2 linked regions of the Fibrella aestuarina BUZ 2 genome follow. The protein of the gene in region 1 interacts with the protein of each later gene in a pairwise test. Links are inferred from orthologs where the notes say so. Each region holds a gene or a part of one and is shown in the gene's direction. Other genes may lie near its edges.

Evidence for each region.
Region 2: the proteins of mtgA (region 1) and FAES_RS27605 interact in binary tests that used the Escherichia coli proteins (3 or more experiments, as listed by UniProt). The link is inferred for Fibrella aestuarina BUZ 2 from one-to-one orthologs.

What each region holds. Positions count from the first base shown.
Region 1 is NC_020054.1:559,561-568,705, forward strand. What follows is about bases 3,048-5,813. They hold mtgA (monofunctional biosynthetic peptidoglycan transglycosylase), read left to right. Parts: upstream 3,048-3,841; coding sequence 3,842-4,786; downstream 4,787-5,813. Other genes in these bases: hemW (radical SAM family heme chaperone HemW), read left to right, coding at 3,048-3,730; rsmA (16S rRNA (adenine(1518)-N(6)/adenine(1519)-N(6))-dimethyltransferase RsmA), read left to right, coding at 4,841-5,701. Also shown: FAES_RS02140 (S8 family serine peptidase), read right to left, coding at 1-2,201; more of hemW, read left to right, coding at 2,588-3,047; mgtE (magnesium transporter), read left to right, coding at 5,832-7,184; FAES_RS02165 (GNAT family N-acetyltransferase), read left to right, coding at 7,201-7,656; FAES_RS02170 (MOP flippase family protein), read right to left, coding at 7,671-9,107. UniProt on the Escherichia coli protein: Peptidoglycan polymerase that catalyzes glycan chain elongation from lipid-linked precursors. May play a role in peptidoglycan assembly during cell division in collaboration with other cell division proteins.
Region 2 is NC_020054.1:6,646,584-6,655,863, forward strand. What follows is about bases 98-2,998. They hold FAES_RS27605 (PASTA domain-containing penicillin-binding protein), read left to right. Parts: upstream 98-432; coding sequence 433-2,565; downstream 2,566-2,998. Other genes in these bases: FAES_RS27600 (FtsL-like putative cell division protein), read left to right, coding at 98-313; FAES_RS29375 (nucleotidyltransferase family protein), read left to right, coding at 2,611-2,970; FAES_RS30860 (HEPN domain-containing protein), read left to right, coding at 2,967-2,998. Outside these bases: more of FAES_RS27600, read left to right, coding at 1-97; more of FAES_RS30860, read left to right, coding at 2,999-3,140; FAES_RS27615 (1-deoxy-D-xylulose-5-phosphate reductoisomerase), read left to right, coding at 3,187-4,362; RIP metalloprotease RseP, read left to right, coding at 4,438-5,760; FAES_RS27625 (DUF6702 family protein), read left to right, coding at 5,763-6,356; lon (endopeptidase La), read left to right, coding at 6,529-9,015; FAES_RS29380 (hypothetical protein), read right to left, coding at 9,092-9,280. UniProt on the Escherichia coli protein: Essential cell division protein that catalyzes cross-linking of the peptidoglycan cell wall at the division septum. Required for localization of FtsN.

The sequences.
Region 1 (9,145 bases):
TGCGTTTCGCCCGCGCCATAATTACCGCAGGGTTGCACGGCGTTGGCATCGGCCGTTTCGACCACCACAATGCGCAGCCGCACAATCGAGCCCGCCGTTACGCTGGCCGGCGCCGTAAGGCTCCCGACGAACGTACCCGGCCCGGTCAGGACTGTCGACGTACCCAGCAGCTCACCCGCGTCGGTAAACGATCCGTTGGCGTTCCAGTCGGCAAACGTTTTTACCACCACCGACCGCGCCGCGCCGCAGGTGCCGGTCGTGACGGTGATGGGCACTGGCTGACTCGGCTGCACCTCGGCTACGGTTGTTGCGCTCGTAAAATCGGTGTAGGTGGTGCAGCCCGTCGCCCCCGCCTGATCGACATTGGCAAACTGAACGCGGGCAATCTTGCTATCACCCGACGACGAGGCCGCCGACGCGCAATAGGCCACGCCACCCGCGCCACTTATTACCAGCCCATAATCCTGGGCGTTATTGCGGAGCGTGCCTTTATGGCTGATCGTGAGCACGTAGGTACGTCCCGGCACCGGGTTAGCGACGTATACCTGCTCGACGTTGTCGCGGATGTTGTCGCCACGGGTAGCGGCGCTTGCCGGATTTTCGGGGTCAAGTACCCAGGGCGAAGTGGTCGTTGTGCCATCCGCCAGGCGAAGATCCAGGTCGTTGACCAGCTTGGGGGTGCGGTCGTTGATCCGGGCAGCACCCGTCTGAGCGGTGCCTTCGGGATCGGTCCAGGCGATGGTCGCTACGAGTGGCCCCCGCCCCGACGCCACCACCGACAGCGAGTAGGTTGCCCCCTGCGCCAGTGTCCGTTCATCGAGCACATGGGTGCGTTCGGCGTTGCGAATCACCTGCGCCGCTTTTTCTACGTTCAGCAGCCCCCAGCCAAAGCGGTAATCGGGACCGGGCGCGTCACCCGCCTCATCGGCCGTGTGCAACACCAATGCTTTCAGGGTGCTGGCCCGCATCACTTTGCTGGCGTTCAGCGACGCGAAATATTCCTGTAACAGCAACAGCGACCCCGACACATTGGGCGACGACATCGACGTGCCGCTCTCGGTCCCATACGCAAACGATGCCGACGACACGGTCGAGGTTACGTTGACGCCCATCCCCACAATGTCGGGCTTGATACGGCCATCGTCGGTGGGCCCCCAACTGCTAAACGAAGCAATGCTAACGTCGCCCGGCCGATTGTAGCCGTTGCTCAGCCGCGACACCGCCCCGACGGTCAGAATGTTCTTGGCGTTGCCGTAGGTCGGAATGTTGTCGTAACCAACCTGCGTTTCGCGGGGCGTCGTACTCCGGCGGCTGCTGTGTTGTACCAGAAAATACGCCTCCCCCGCCGGGGGGCCGCCCTCAGCGTGGTTGTTACCAGCCGATTTGGTGATCAGGTAATAAGGGGCGGCTGCCGCCACGACATCCCAGGCGCGAGCCGTGTTGTCGTATTGTCCGAATTTGAAATCCTGGGTGGCGCTCAGGGTTGTATCGCCCCACCACTCCCATTTGTTGGTTGTCGTGCGCGACGAATTGTAGCGCCAGCCCGCAATGCTGCCGTACGAGTGGTTGGACAGGAGCAGATTCTGGCCCGCGCCGGTCATTTCCGATACATCACTGCTGGCATCCCAGGCTTTGAGGTTCGCGCCGCTCGCCATGCCCCGCACCAGCGGATTCAGCCCGGCGGCCACCAGTGTGCCGCCCACGTGGGTGGCGTGGTTAACGTCGTCGGCTTCCCGGTCGATACTGCTGGTAATATCCTGCTGCACTACCCGGCCCTGAAACTCGGGATGCCCCGTGTAGGTCGCCGCAATTTCCCACATGCCCAGCCGGTCTTTCACCGAGGCCGAACCACCCCGCAGATTCACGCCGAGGCTGCCCCCACTGTAGAGGCTGGTGGTGCGGGTGGTTTCGGCCGCGCGTACGTTGGTAAAGGAGATATCGTAGAGCAGATTGCCCGTGATTTCGTCAATCCCGCGCAGGATCTGCACGTGACCGTTACCAGCCGGCTCTATGGCCTGGCGACCACGTTGGGTAGCCACGGTAAGGGCTCTCTGGTAATTACTGGTTTGTTCCTGTGATAGCGTCTGTTGAAGAGCTTGAAGGCGACTGCGTTGTGCCGCGCTGTATTGGGGCAGCGGTTGTGCCAGCACCGAACTGCTCAGGAAAGCCAGCAGCCCGGCAAGCCGGTAAAATTGAGTCATACAAGAAGTTGATAGTTAACGAATCACCTATATAAACAAAGCTACTTTGCATACGTCAAACCACCGCGAACCGTTGTCGGCACGCCACAACTTTATTATCAGGTTTAGCAAAGGCAGCCACAAGATAATCGACTGCTTATGTTGATTGAATCTAAATAAACTATAAATTTGATGTACTTTATCGACTATCATGCAACACGACACCGACAACGACGCTTTTCCGACCACGCTGATTGCGCTACCTTTAATCACCCGCAACGTACCTGACTGCGTATTTAAGACCTGTTGCAAAAAGTACAAGAAGGGGAAACGCTGCAAAAGCTGCCCTAAAAAATAGGCCAAACCGCCGATGCAACTAACTGCCAGTAGCCGGTCGTTAGCTTCGTATGCATCTGTATTTGCACATTCCCTTTTGCCGGCAGGCCTGCCATTACTGCGACTTCCATTTCAGCACCAATCAGCAACAGCGCCGGGCGGTGGTGGAGGCGATGGCGCGCGAAATCGACCTGCGGCATACGTACCTACCTGCCCAAACACCTCTCCAGACGGTCTATTTTGGCGGGGGTACCCCTTCCCTACTCACCGAAGCCGAGCTGACGTACCTGCTCGACGCCATTCACCGTCACTTCACCGTCGAGCCTGACGCCGAAATTACTCTTGAAGCCAACCCCGACGACCTGGCAGACGCGGCTCACCTGGCGATGCTCCGCCGCTACGTCAATCGATTAAGCATTGGTATTCAGACATTTGACGAAGCTACGTTGCGCTGGATGAACCGCGCTCACAACGCCGCCGAAGCCGAAGCCTGCGTGCCCCGCGCCCGCGACGCTGGTTTCGAGAACCTCAGCATTGACCTCATTTACGGTATTTCGGAGACGATCTGGCCCCGCGATCTGGATAAAGCGCTGGCGCTAGACGTACCTCACCTCTCGGCCTACAACCTCACCATTGAACCCGACACGGCCTTTGGACGCTGGATGGCTAAGGGTCGGCTGACGTCTGTCGATGAAGCGTTATCGGCCAACCAGTTTGCCGAACTGGTGACCGCCCTCAAGGCCGCTGGGTACGTGCATTACGAGATTTCCAACTTTGCCCGGCAGATCGGCTCCACCGTCCAATACGCCCGCCACAACACGGCCTACTGGCAACGCCGCCCCTACCTGGGCATCGGCCCCTCGGCCCACTCCTACGACATTCAAAGCCGTCAATACAATGTTGCTAACAATGCGCTGTACGTAAAGGCGCTGCATGAGGGCGCCGAGCTGACCGACGTACCCAGCGAACGCGAAGCGCTAACTCCCGCCGATCAGGTCAACGATTATTTGCTGACGGGCCTACGTACCCAGTGGGGTTGCCAGTTGAGCGAACTCGACGCGCTGCTCGGTGCGTCCTTCTCAGCCGAGCAGGCTACGACGTTGGCTCAGTTGACACAGACGGGCTGGCTCGTTCAAACAGAAAACAGCCTTACGCTCACCGAATCGGGCAAACTCTTCGCCGATCGCGTGGCGAGTGAGTTATTCGTAGGTTAAGTTTGTAACAATCCGGTTCGATTTTCTGGCTGCGGTATTCTGTTGTCGGCTATGGCCGAGAGGAGCCGGGCCCAAAGACCGTAGACGGAAAACAGTGAACAGCACCATACCATGCCGCCCGAAAAGCGCGTTAATCGCCTACGAACGCCTGCCCCCGACCCTCGGTTAACTCCGCCGCCTATGCCGCCCAGCAACCAGCCTGGCAACCGCCCCTATTCCGGCTCGTCACCATCGGGTCAGTCGCGCCGCGAATCGCCCCGAACGAAACCGTCGGGTACGTCGTCGGGGCTGTATAAGAGCGCGCTGGGTAAGGCGGTTCGGCAGCGGTGGCAGCAGACAAAGACCTACGTTCGGCGGCATCCCATGCTGGTGGTCGTTTACTGGTTTTTGGTTAAAACCATGCTGGTGCTATTCCTGGGTTCGGTGGCCTGGGTGGTTGTGCTGAAGTACGTTCCGGTTTGGTTTACACCCTTAACCATCAGCCGCAAGTGGGACGCGATGGGCACCGATCAGCCCAGTGAGATTCACAAAACCTGGCGGTCGTTCGATGAGATCAATAAGGAAGCCGCCCTGGCCGTCGTAGCCTCCGAAGATCAGCAGTTTCCGTACCACTGGGGGTTCGACTTCGACGAAATTCAGGATGCGATCCGCGAAAACCAGTACCGCAAACGGCCGCGTGGGGCCAGCACCATCTCGCAGCAGGTGGCCAAGAATGTGTTTCTCTGGACGGGCCGCAGCTACATCCGAAAGGGGCTCGAAGTGTACTTCACGGTGCTCATCGAACTGATCTGGGGCAAAAAACGCATTCTGGAAGTGTACCTGAACGTTGCCGAAACCGGCCCGATGACCTTCGGAGTCGAAGCCGCCTCTGAACGGTTCTATGGGCACTCGGCCAGCAGCCTAAGTCGCAGCGAAGCCGCCCGGATTGCCGCCGTGCTGCCCAATCCGAACAAGTTTTCGGTCAAGAATCCGTCGGCCTACATTCAGCGCCGCACCCGCCAGATCTCCCGGCAGATGCGCGCGCTGGGCGGCCAGAAATACATTCGAAACCTGTGATCGCGGCGGAGCCCGGCATGCGTCTCTACGGAACGTGCATCGTACCTTCGCAGCATGAAGTCACGCCATTCCGTCAATCGCGCTGGAAAACGTTCGGGTCCGGTTAGTAGCCACGCCAATTACGTTACACCTAAAAAAGCCTTGGGTCAGCATTTTCTGACCGATATGAGCGTTTCGCAGCGGATTGCCGACCTGCTCAGTGGCCACGCCGGTATCGACGGAGTGCCCTACAAACATGTGCTCGAAATTGGCCCTGGCACGGGCGTGCTGACTCAGTTTTTGCTCAAAGACAGTCGGTTTCAACTCGATGTGGTGGAGATCGACACCGAATCGGTCACGTACCTGAAGCGCAACGTACCTGAGTTGAACGGGCACATTATCGAAGGCGACTTTCTGCAAATGGACCCTACGCAGCTATACGGCGATTCGGCGGCTCCATTCGCGGTCATCGGTAATTTTCCGTACAACATTTCAAGCCAGATTTTCTTTAAAGTACTCGAGATGCGCGAGCAGGTGCCCGAGGTGGTGGGCATGTTGCAGCGTGAGGTGGCCCAACGGCTCGCCTCGGGACCAGGTAGCCGCGACTATGGTATTTTGAGCGTGTTCCTACAAGCCTGGTACGACGTCAAATACGAATTTACGGTGGGGCCGGAAGTGTTTAACCCGCCCCCCAAAGTGCATTCGGGCGTGATCAGTTGCCGCCGTAATAGCCGTACCGACCTGGGCTGCGATGAGCGTAAATTTACCAACGTGGTGAAACATGGGTTCAATCAGCGACGCAAAACGCTCCGCAATGCACTCAAACCCCTCGGTATTACGGAAGCAGCCGCCGCCAGCCCATTCATGGATAAACGCGCCGAACAACTCAGCGTGGCCGATTTCGTCGAATTGACGTTGCTGATGGAACGCGGATGAAGCGGACTTTGATGGATCGATACCACTTTTAGGCGCTTAGGCAACCTAGAAGCAACCTGCTGTGAAGCTGCTTTTCTGACTACCCGCATACGCCTTTCCATTCGCTTCATCCGCGTTCCCATTCTTTTCCATGACCTTCGAACTTACCAAAGAATACCTCGACCGGATTCAGACGGCAATCGACGCAGGCGACGAAACGACCCTTCGCGCCGACATGGACGAGCTGTATCCGGCCGATATTTCGGGGATTCTGTATGAACTGGACACGACTTCGGCCCGCTACCTGCTGAGTTTACTCGACAAAAACGTGGGTGCCGAGATTCTGGTGAACCTCGACGAGTCAATTCGGGATGGATTCATCGCGTCGTTTACATCGGAAGAGCTAGCCCCGTTTGTCGAGGAAATGGATTCCGATGATGCCGTTGACTTGCTCAACGAGCAGCCGGTGCAACTGCGCGAAGAGGTGATTGGCCTGCTCAACGACCGCGAACAGGCCCGGTTTATCATCGACCTGCTCCACTACGACGAAGACGTGGCCGGGGGCCTCATGCAGAAGGAGTTGGTTAAGATTCAAGTCGACACCAACGTCAATCAGTGCATCGAGGAGATCCGGCAGCAGGCCGAAAACGTGGAGAAAGTCTACGCCGTCTACGTGGTCGATGAAGCGGGCAAGTTGCTTGGCTTTGTGTCGCTGAAAAAGATCGTGCTGGCCCGGAAATACGCCAAAATTGCGGACATCTACGAGCAGGACGTAGTCGCTGTAGAAACCTACCGGCCCGTGACCGAGGTCGCTGAGATCATGCAGAAATATGACCTCGACGCGGTGCCCGTCGTGAACGTACAGGGCCGCCTTTTGGGCCGGATCACCATCGATGATATCGTCGACGTGATTACCGAACAGGCTGAAGACGACATTCAGGCGATTTCGGGTCTGTCGGGTGAAGTAGAGGAAGACGATACGCTCTGGGTACGTGCTAAAGCGCAGCTCCCTTGGCTGCTGGCCGGGGCCGTGGGTAGCTTGATGGCCGCCACGGTGATCAACGGTTTTCAGAGCGAACTGGGCAAGATTGCGGCTTTGGCGGCATTTATCCCCATTATCGGTTCGACGGGTGGCAACGTAGGCATTCAGACGGCCTCGCTCATCGTGCAGAGCCTTTCCGATTCATCGGGACTGACCTATTCCTTGGGGCAGCGGTTGCTCCGAACGCTCGTGCTGGCGCTGGTCAACGGTGCCGTAGTGGGCTTATTGGCGGGTTCCTACACGCTCCTGATCGGCGAACCTCGGCTGTTTTCTGTCGTGGGTCTTTCGCTGTTGAGCGTGGTGCTGCTGGCGTCGTTCATGGGTACCATTACGCCCTTGCTCCTCAACCGAATTGGCATCAACCCGGCGGTGGCGTCGGGGCCATTTATTACCACCGCCAATGACCTGATCGGCATCGGCGTGTACTTCCTGATTGCCGAATACCTGCTGGCTGAATTGTAACGTACCCTCCAGTCTCGTGCTCGTTTATCAAACACATACCACGCTACCACCCGAACCGCTGCTGAGTACGTTGCTCGACCTGCTCACGGCGGTATTCGCGAATCAGTCACGTGCAGAATGGCTCGACGACCTGACGCGCAAGGCTACGCACCCGGCTTTTCAGCTGCTACTGGCCCTTGATGGCCAACGGGTGGTAGGCTGCAAGATTGGGTATGAGTGGCAGTCGGGTACGTTTTATAGCTGGCTGGGAGGCGTCGATCCGGCCTGGCGCGGACGGGGTATCGCTGCCGAACTGATGTGCCGACAACATGACGCCTGCCGCCTCGCTGGGTACGTTACCATCCGCACGCACACCTACAACCAATGGCGGTCTATGCTGATCCTGAACATCCGGCATGGTTTCGACGTGGTTGGCACCCAACCCGGCAAACACGGGCTGACGATTATGCTGGAGAAGCCGCTACGCGGATAGAGCTGTCAGCGGATTTACAGCGCCTGCCGTAGGCCTTTCAGCTCACGAATCGACACTTTGAATGCGAGTGTGAGCGCCCCGTAAATACCGCCCCCGATGGCGATTTCAGCCAACGCATTCGCAATGCCTTCATGCCCGAAGAAGGCTTTGTAAACCGCAACCCCGCCAACCATCAGGATGCAGAACAGCAGTGGTCGTACGATGTTCCGCAGGAACGTACCCATAAACGACCCAACGAGGTAGTGAACGATGGCGAAGTTGACCAGCAGATTGAAGGCGGTTGCCAGCAGAAACGCGGTCGCGGCGCCCTTTACGCCGTATTCGCGCCCCAGCCAGTATACCAGCGGAATCTTGATTAGCAGGGTAGCGAGATTCAGGTAGAAGAGCAGGTTGGGCTTGCCTTTCGTAAACGCCAGCGTAAAGAGGGGGTGGCTCAGGCACATCAACGTACCCACGAACACGAAGATGTGAATCAGGTCGACGGTAGACTCCCAACCCGGCCCGTAAAGGAGCGGCACCACCGTATCAGCCGTAATGAACAGACCGGCCAACAGGGGCATGTTGCAGTAACTCAGGATGTCGAGGATTTTCAGATACGACCGTTTCAATTCGGCATTATTGTCCTGCATTTTAGCCAGCACCGGGTACGCCACCTGCAGGATAATCGGGTTGAGCTTGGTGATGGGGTACACGGCCAGTTGGTAGGCCAGTGTGTAGAAACCCAGCATCTCGTTGCCCAGAATAAACCCGATAAACAGGTTGTCGTAGTTAGACTGCACGAAGCCCAGAATGCCATCACCGAGCGTATACAGGCCAAACCGCAGGTGTTCGCGCACTTCGCGCAGGACCATCTGAAACCGGGGCACAAACAGCGGGTAACCCAGCAACACTTGTAGCGTTGTGCGCAGCGCCTGCCCAACCAGCTGCCCTATCACCAGCGACAGTTCGTGCATGCCCCGGAACGCCAGCACAAGCGTGGTGCCTGTACCGACTACCGTGCCGACAATGTCAATGATCGCGATGGTTCGGAACCGCAGTTCCTTTTCCATCAGAAATAAGTAAAGTTGCCCAATGTAGACGATCAAAAAATAGAACGACGACAGGTGCAATACCCGCTCCAGACGGGGCTCGTGGTTGTAGCTGGCAATAGTGGGGGCCGAAAACTGGAGTACGGTGAAGATCAACACGCCAAGACTGATGTTGAGCCAGTATAGGGTTGACAGCACCGTGCGATCGCTCTCCTGTTTGTAGATGATCGATCCCGAAAAACCAAGGTTAGTGAATAGCTGAAAGAAGGTGAGAATCAAGTTACTGAGGGCCACTAACCCAAATTCGGTAGGCGAGAGCAGCCGGGCCAGTACCGTCACCTGACCAAACTGAAAGACCGTTGAGATTACCGTCGCGATGGTAATCCACTTACCTCCATTCAGGGCTGCACTTTTTGTACTCATTTAAGAAAGGGGAATTGACCACTGTAGGCCTTATGACC
Region 2 (9,280 bases), 6.1 Mb from region 1 along the record:
GTGGATCAATGAGGTGATTGGTTTCGACCGGCTGTTCGGCTCCGATAATGCCTGGCCGATTCGTAACATCAACCGCATTTTGTGGGTGACGTTGCTGCTGATGCTCTACATCGGCCTGAACCACAACGCCGAACGACTGGTACGGCGCATCCACCGCACCCGCACCGATGTCGACGAGTTGCGCGCGCAGGCGACCACGCTCGAAGCCGATCTGGCCCGTAGCAGCAAACAATCGGAAATCAGCAAACGCGTCTACGCCGACAGCCTCGTCGACAGCCAAACGCCACCTATCAAATTAATTGTGAATGAGTAATTTCAAATGAATGATGTATGATGAATAATGTACAATGAATGGGCTATGAGTCAATCCGTTCGGCTAGCAAACCCAGTATACATTGTTCATTATACATTATTCATTCTCCACCCTCTCCCATGAACATCAAAGAAGAATTCCTGAACCGATCGCGGCACGCCTTCTTTGCACTGGTGTTGCTGGGCGTAGCGATCCTGGGTCGGCTGGTATACATGCAATACTTTGCCACCTTCAAGAAGAAGGGCGAAACAGAAGCCAAACTCTGGAGCCAGCGCATCGAAGGCTTTCAGATCCGGCAGGATACGTTGCGGGCCAAACGGGGCGACATCTACGCCCGCGATGGTAGTCTGCTGGCAACCTCGCTCCCAACCTACGAAGTGGGCATCGACCCGCGTGTGGCCAAGGAAGACTATTTCAACGCCAAAGTCGATTCGCTGGGGCTGGTGATGTCGGCCATTTTTCGGGACAAATCGGCCCGCGAATACACCAGTCTGGTGCGGGCCGCGCGCCAATCGGGCCGAAAATACCTGCTGCTCAACCGGCGGCGGGTGTCGTTTCAGGAGCGGCAGGAGCTGTTGAAATGGCCTTTTTTCCGAAAAACCAAAAAGCTGTCGGCGCGGGGCGGTGGGCTGCGGGCCTATTACGAGCGCTACCACCCCTACGGGCAGATGGCCTTGCGAACGGTGGGCGACCTGAACCCGAAAAACGGACAGGGGCAAATGGGCCTCGAGGCCTCATTCCAGACCGCGCTGGCCGGTAAAAACGCCGTTGGGCTGGTCGAAGTACTGGCTGGCGGCGTGAAGAAGCCCGTCGACGATGGCCCCGACATGAAACCCGAACCCGGCCTCGACCTGTACACGACGATCGACGTCAATTTTCAGGACATTGCCGAAACCGCGCTGAAAGGCGCGTTGGAGCGCTACAACGCCGACCGGGGCAGCGTAATCGTGATGGAGGTACAGACGGGCGAAATCCGGGCGTTGGCCAACCTCACCCGGCAAAACGGTGGGTACGTCGAAAACTTCAACCACGCGCTGGCGGGCCGCACCGATCCGGGTAGCACTTTCAAGCTGGCGACCATGATGGCCCTGCTGGAAGAAAAAGCCATCTGGCCCGGCAAGATGATTCACACCGGCGACCGGGCCGTGCGCTACCACGGCGTTGAAGTGGCCGACTCGAAAGGCGGCGCGTCAGGCAGCATTACGGCACAGCAGGTGTTTGAAAAGTCATCGAACGTGGGCATCCACATGATGATGGCGAGCTACTTCTACAGCCGTCCCGACCTGTATTGTCGCTACCTGCGGCAGTTCCGGCTCAACAAACCCACGGGCATCCACATGCGCGGCGAGGCGCCCCCCGTTATGCGCAACCCCGACATGAAAGGCTGGAGCAAAACGTCGCTCACCTTCATGTCGTACGGCTACGAAATGCAGCTGACGCCCCTGCAAATGCTGACGTTCTACAACGCGGTGGCCAACGATGGGCGCTGGGTACGTCCGATGCTGGTGAAACAGGTGAAACTGGCCGGTGAAGTCATCGAAGAGACCGCGCCCTATGTAGCGCCCGAACCGATTGCCAAACCCGAGACGATCCGGCTGGTGAAAAACATGCTTGAAGGGGTTGTTGACCACGGCACGGCCCGCAACATCCGAAACCCCAATTACAAGATCGCGGGGAAGACCGGCACCGCGCAGAAAATCGTCAACGGGCTTTACCAAAAAGGGCGGTACTATACGTCATTCATTGGCTATTTCCCCGCCGACCACCCCAAATACACGATCCTGACGATGGTGGATAACCCGCACGGCGAAAACGTCAATCTGCTCTATGCGGGTAGCGTGTCGGCCCCCGTCTTTAAAGAAGTGGCCGACCGGATTTACAGCTACGACATCGACATCCACGCGCCCATGCGCCCGCGCCGTGCCGAGCGCCCCGCCCGGTTCAGCCCGCAACTGGCCAATGCCGGGTATGCCGAAGACCTCCACACGATCAGCACCGAACTGAACCTCGACAGTCAGCCCGCCGCCGAAGGCTGGGTACGTCGGCGCGAGGGGGGTAGCTGGCAGAGCGTACCGGCGCGGAAAGACCGCATCCCCGACGTACGCGGCCTCACCCTGCGCGACGCCCTGCCCCTGCTCGAAAACCGGGGGCTGCGCGTAGCCGTGCAGGGCCGGGGCAAAGTACAGGAGCAATCGCTTGAGCCAGGCATCGCACTCGCCAACAACCGGCAGATCGTACTGACGTTACAGTAAGGCCTGACGCAATCGATCTTGCCGATAAAGCCGTAATTTTGGTTTATGGAAACGCCATCACCCGCTATTGACCAGCTAGAGCACTTACCCGGGCACATTCGCGATACACTCGCGAAGGTCCGGCAAGAGTTAATAGCCTTTTACGGTGATCAACTTAAGCGAATTATTCTGTTTGGATCGTATGCTCGGGGTGATTTTCATGAGGACTCTGACCTCGACATTATGCCCGTTGTGAGTGGGACATCAGTACTGGACCTCAAAAAGGAAGGCCTCTTCCAGCTAGCTTACCGGCACTTTGAGCAAGACCGCATTCGCGTTTCGTTTGTGCCATCGTTGATGAGCCAATTTGTCGAAGCAGAAACCTTCCTGCTCATGTTTGTTCACAAAGACGGTATTGACCTGTGAAGGAACGTGTAGCCCGATGGCTGGCCAAAGCGGATGATAGTTTAGAATCTGCTCAACTGCTCCTCAATAAAGCTCATATAGCAGGCGCTGTCAACCGGGCCTATTACGCCATGTTCGACGCTTTCCGTACGCTTCTGTTTGTTGAGAGCGTGTTTACTAATTTTGGTTGAGTAATACCCCACTACAGCCCTGTTCAGTACTTGCGTATTTTATTGAATGACGAATCCAACTCCTAAACGCCGACTGGCCATTCTGGGCTCGACAGGCTCCATTGGCACCCAGGCGATCGAGGTCGTACAGGCCCACCCTGATCAGTTTTCGGTGGAAGTCCTGACGGCCAACCACAACGCCGACCTCCTGATTGAACAGGCCCGGCTGGTGCAACCCAACGTGGTGGTCATCTGCGACGAAACCCGCTACGACACCGTTTTTTCGGCCCTCGACCCGCTGGGCATCAAAGTCTACGCCGGCCTCAACTCCATTGCCTCTGTCGTGCAGATGGACAGCGTCGATATGGTGCTGACGGCGATGGTCGGCTATGCGGGTCTGCTGCCCACTATTAAGGCCATCGAAGCGGGCAAACCCATTGCGCTGGCCAACAAAGAAACGTTGGTGGTAGCGGGCGAACTCATCACCCGGCTGGCAGCCCAACGCGGCGTCAATATATACCCCGTCGATTCAGAGCATTCGGCCATTTTTCAGTGCCTGGTGGGTGAGTTTCACAATCCCATTGAGAAGATTATCCTGACGGCGTCGGGTGGGCCGTTCCGGGGCAAAGACCGGACGTACCTGGAAACTGTCACGAAGGCACAGGCGCTGAAACACCCCAACTGGAGCATGGGCGCCAAAATCACCATCGATTCGGCTACGCTGATGAACAAGGGGCTGGAGGTCATCGAGGCTAAATGGCTGTTCAACCTGCGGCCCGATCAGATCGAGGTGGTGGTGCATCCGCAAAGCATTATTCATTCGCTGGTGCAGTTTGAAGACGGTAGCCTCAAGGCACAGCTGGGCCTGCCCGACATGAAGCTGCCTATTCAATTTGCACTTGGTTACCCCAATCGGCTAAAATCCGACTTCCCACGTTTTAACTTTGCCAATTATTCGTCGCTAACCTTCGAGCAGCCCGACCTGGGTACGTTCCGTAACCTGCAACTGGCGTTTGATGCGCTGGAACGGGGCGGTAACATGCCCTGCATCATCAACGCCGCCAACGAAGTGGCGGTTGATGCCTTCCTGCACGACCGGGTTAGCTTTCTGGGTATCTCCGATGTTATCGAGGCCGCGATGCAGCAGGTCTCGTTTGTGGCTAACCCCACGTACGACGACTACGTGGCCACCGACAAAGAAACCCGCCGGCTAGCGACCGAAAAACTTGGGAGTTTTGTTTAAAAAATAGCGTTTGGTAGCTGGTAACTGGCAAGTTTGCCGCATCAAACGGGAGACGTCAACCGTCAAACGGATTTCATGGAAATAGCAATTATGGTTGGTCAGCTGTTGCTGGCCCTTTCAATTTTGGTTGGTCTGCATGAGTTGGGCCACTTATTGGCAGCGCGTCTGTTCGGGATGCGCGTTGAACAGTATTTCATCGGGTTCCCGCCCAAGGTGGTCAGCATCCGGCGGGGCGAGACCGAATATGGCCTCGGTGCCATTCCGCTGGGTGGCTTCGTGAAAATTTCGGGCATGATCGACGAATCGCTCGACACGGACCAGATGAATCAGCCGCCTAAACCCTACGAGTTTCGGGCCAAACCCGCCTGGCAGCGTTTGGTGGTGATGATGGGCGGTATCATCGTCAACATCATTACGGGTATCACCATTTTTGTGGCGCTGATTTACAGCCTCGGCAGCACCTACATCTCGACCCGCGACGCCAAATACGGCATTGTGGCCCTCGAATACGGGCAGCAGATCGGCTTAAAAACCGGTGACCGGATCGTCGAAATCAACGGAAAATCATTCGACAACATCGCCGAGGTAACCAGCCCCGACGTGCTGCTCGGCCACAACAGCTATTACACCGTCGAGCGACCTAACGCCTCAGGTACGTTGGAACGGGTGCGCGTCGACGTACCCAACAACATGGCTGAGCGCTTTTCGAGCAAAGAGGCGGCCAGTCAGTTCATCGCCCCTATTTTCCCTTTCTCGGTATCTGAAGTACAGCCCGGCTCCCCCGCCGACAAGGCAGGCCTGAAAGCCGGTGACCGCATCACGAGCGTCAACGATCAGCCTACGGCCTTCTTCCATGAAGTGCAGCAGGGTATTCGGGCCAACAAGGGCAAAGTGATTACGCTGGGCATTCAGCGGGGCAATCAGTCGCTGACGATTCGGCCGATGGTTTCGCCGGAGGGTACCATCGGTTTCTTCCAGAAATCGGAACTGAAAGAAACCCATGTTGACTACACGTTTGGCGAGGCGCTGAGTAAAGGCACCAAGCAGGCCTTCGGTGTGATCTACGATAATATCCGTGGGTTTGGCAAAATCTTCAAGGGCGAAGTGTCGGCTTCGAAGGCCATCAGCGGCCCCGTAGGCATTGCCAAAATGTTTGGCGGCGTGTGGGACTGGACGCGCTTCTGGTCGCTGGCGGGCCTGCTGTCGATGGCGCTGGCCTTCATGAACGCACTGCCCATTCCGGCACTCGACGGCGGGCATGCGACCATCCTGCTCTATGAGATGATCTCGGGCCGTAAGCCATCCGACAAGTTTGTGGAGGGTGCGCAGCGGGTAGGCATGGTGTTGTTGCTGGGCTTGATGGCCTACGCCTTCTTTATCGACATTTTCCTGAAGTAAACGTGAGCCGAAACGAGCAGAAACGACAGGGACAAACCTATCTGTCAGGGTTATTCTTTGGTGCAGCGGGCAGCGGCGACCATGGCTCAAGGCTTGCCAGCGTCATGGCCGGAGGCGCCCTGTGTTTTCTGCTCGTTTCACTGGTTGCCTTCGTCGCGCATCCGTTTCATACCAGCCTCACCCAGATTCAGTACGACGCCAAAAACCAGGCGTTTGAGGTGAGTTTCCGCGTTTTTACCGACGATTTGGAAACCGCTCTAACGAAAGAAAATAACGGGAATAAGATCCACTTACAGGATCAGAAACACGACCGTTTAATTGAAAAGTACATTCGTAAGCAGTTTATTATTGCCGACGCGCAGCGAAAGCCTAAGGTCTTAACGTACATTGGGTATGAGCCGGAAGGTGATGCCCAGTGGATTTATTTTGAACTACCGGGGCAATCACCCGACGGGCTGAAAAACGTGGTCATAAAGCATACGCTATTGATGGATTTGTTCGATGATCAAGTCAATTTGGTCAACCTGCAAAGCAGCCAGCAGAAGAAAACGATTGTCTTCCGAAACAATCAGCCCGTTCAGGCAGTATCGCTTTGACAAGCCCACGGCGTTTTCGCCCTAAGTGACCTTGTTACAGCCCGTTTAGCCAGCCAAAAGAGTTACGAATCCGCGTTCTGGCATGTTGCTTGTCCTGTATACCCCCTGCACTTCTCAACCATAAAGAAACCCACTGCGTGCACTTTTCACTGCCTTTTTGGCAGGATACATTATGATATTATCAAGTGATTTGGCTTCAGGTCTGTTTTTGGCAGATACAGATTTAGACAGTCTGGAAATGATTCCACTCGGTTCGCCCGACGGCGACGATCTGGATTACGAAATGCCCGAACATTTACCTATTCTGCCCGTTCGAAATACGGTTTTGTTTCCCGGAGTGGTGGTGCCTGTCACGGTTGGGCGGCAAAAATCAATCCGGCTGGTCAAGAAGGCTTATAAGGGTAACCGCATCATCGGGGTGGTGGCGCAGAATAATCAGCAGAAAGACGAGCCCACGCCCGACGATCTGTACCGCATCGGCACGGTCGCCTACATCATTAAGATGATCACCCTGCCCGATGGCAACATCACGATTATCATTCAGGGTAAAAAGCGGTTTGAAATTCAACGGATCGAGCAGGAAGACCCCTTCCTGACGGCAACGGTTCGTCAGATCGAAGACTCCTTCCCGAGCGCCCATAAAAAAGAAGGCAAAGCGCTGTTGCAGTCGCTGAAAGAAGCGGCCTACAAGATCCTGCGCCTCAACCCGGAGATTCCGCAGGAAGCCCGCATCGCGCTCGACAACATCGAAAGCCCAATCTTCCTGCTGCATTTCCTGTCGTCGAACATCAACGCCGAAGTATCGGATAAGCAGCAGCTACTGGAAAAACTGGAAGGTGTTCAGCAGGCGCAATTGCTGCTCGAATATTACCTGAAGGAGGTGCAACTGCTGGAACTGAAACGCGAGATTCAGAGCAAAGCCAGCCTCGACCTCGATCAGCAGCAGCGCGACTACTACCTGCGGCAGCAGATGAAAGTGCTGCAGGATGAGCTGGGCATGGACAACCCCGATCGTGAGCTGGAGCAGATTCGGGTGCGGGCCAACCAGAAAAAGTGGCCGCAGGCCGTGCGCGAGCATTTCGAAAAAGAACTCAGCAAGCTGCAACGCAGTAACCCGATGGCCCCCGAGTATCCTGTCACGATGAACTACATCGAACTGATGGTCGATCTGCCCTGGGGTGAATACACGAAAGACAATTTTGACCTGAAACGCGCCCAGAAAATCCTCGACGGCGACCATTTTGGGTTGGAAAAAGTGAAGGAGCGGATCATCGAATACCTGGCCGTTCTTAAGCTGAAAAACGACATGAAAGCCCCCATCCTGTGCCTCTACGGGCCTCCGGGCGTAGGGAAAACATCGCTGGGCCGGTCGGTTGCCAAGGCGTTGGGCCGCAAATATTCGCGCATGGCCCTCGGCGGGGTGCACGACGAAGCCGAAATACGGGGTCACCGCAAGACCTACATCGGCGCCATGCCGGGCAAGATCGTGCAGAACATTCGCAAGTGCGGGGCCTCGAACCCGGTCTTTATTCTCGACGAGATCGACAAAGTGAGCAGCGACTTCCGGGGCGACCCGTCGTCGGCACTGCTGGAGGTGCTTGACCCCGAGCAGAACTCGACGTTTGTCGACAACTACCTCGACGTTGAGTTCGACTTGTCGAAATGCCTGTTCATCGCCACGGCCAACTCGCTCGACACCATCCACCCCGCCCTGCGCGACCGGATGGAGATCATCGACATTACGGGCTACACGGTGGAAGAGAAAGTGCAGATCGCCAAGAAGTACCTGATTCCGAAACAACGCCGCGAACACGGTTTGAAAACCAAGGATTTGCAGTTCGATGATAAGGCAGTGCTACGGATCATCGAAGGTTACACAAGGGAGTCGGGGGTGCGGAGCCTCGAACAGAAAATTGGTTCGCTCGTCCGTAAAATTGCTAAGTCGATCGCCCTGGAAGAGCCTTATCAGCATCAGGTACGTCCCGCCGACGTGACCAAGCTGCTCGGCCCCGAAATTTTCGATAAAGACCTGTATTCCGACGACGACATCGCCGGGATCGTGACGGGCCTGGCCTGGACACAGGTTGGCGGCGAGATTTTGCTCATCGAAAGCAGCCTCAGCCGGGGCAAAGGCGTGCTGACCCTGTCAGGGCAACTGGGCGACGTGATGAAAGAGTCGGCGATCACGGCTCTCTCCTATCTGAAAGCCCACGCCGACGACTTGGGCATCGATTACCGCATTTTCAACAACTACGACCTGCACGTACACGTACCGGCGGGCGCCGTGCCCAAAGATGGCCCCTCGGCGGGGATCACGATGGTCACGTCGATGGCGTCGATTTACACGCAACGGAAGGTTCGTCCCTTTGTGGCGATGACCGGCGAGGTAACCCTGCGCGGCAAAGTACTGCCGGTGGGTGGTATCAAAGAGAAAATTCTGGCGGCCAATCGGGCGGGCGTTCGTGAGATTATCCTTTGCTCGAAGAACCGCAAAGACATCGAGGAGATCAACCCGGCGTACGTGAAAGACCTGACGTTCCACTACGCCGATACGGTCGATCAGGTGCTGGCGATTTCGCTGTTGCCTAATCAGGTGAGCCGACCGCTGAAGTTTATCCTGCCCGAGGAAAAACCGGAGCCGGCGATGAGTCAGTCATAAGCACACTGTGTTATCACAAAAGCCCGCCTGGTTGTCCAGACGGGCTTTTGTGCACCACCAACGTACCTGAACGGACCTATTCGGCCCGGCTCAGGTCGGCGTGCTGATAGGTACTGGCGGCATGTACCAACACCGGCTGACTGGCCGGGCCCGTGCGGGTGGTGCGGGTTGACGTGAACACCAGATCGAACTCGACTTTCCGGCTGTTGAACGTGTACGTGGTCGTGATCAGGCTTTCACCCACCGAAAATTGGGAAACAATCCG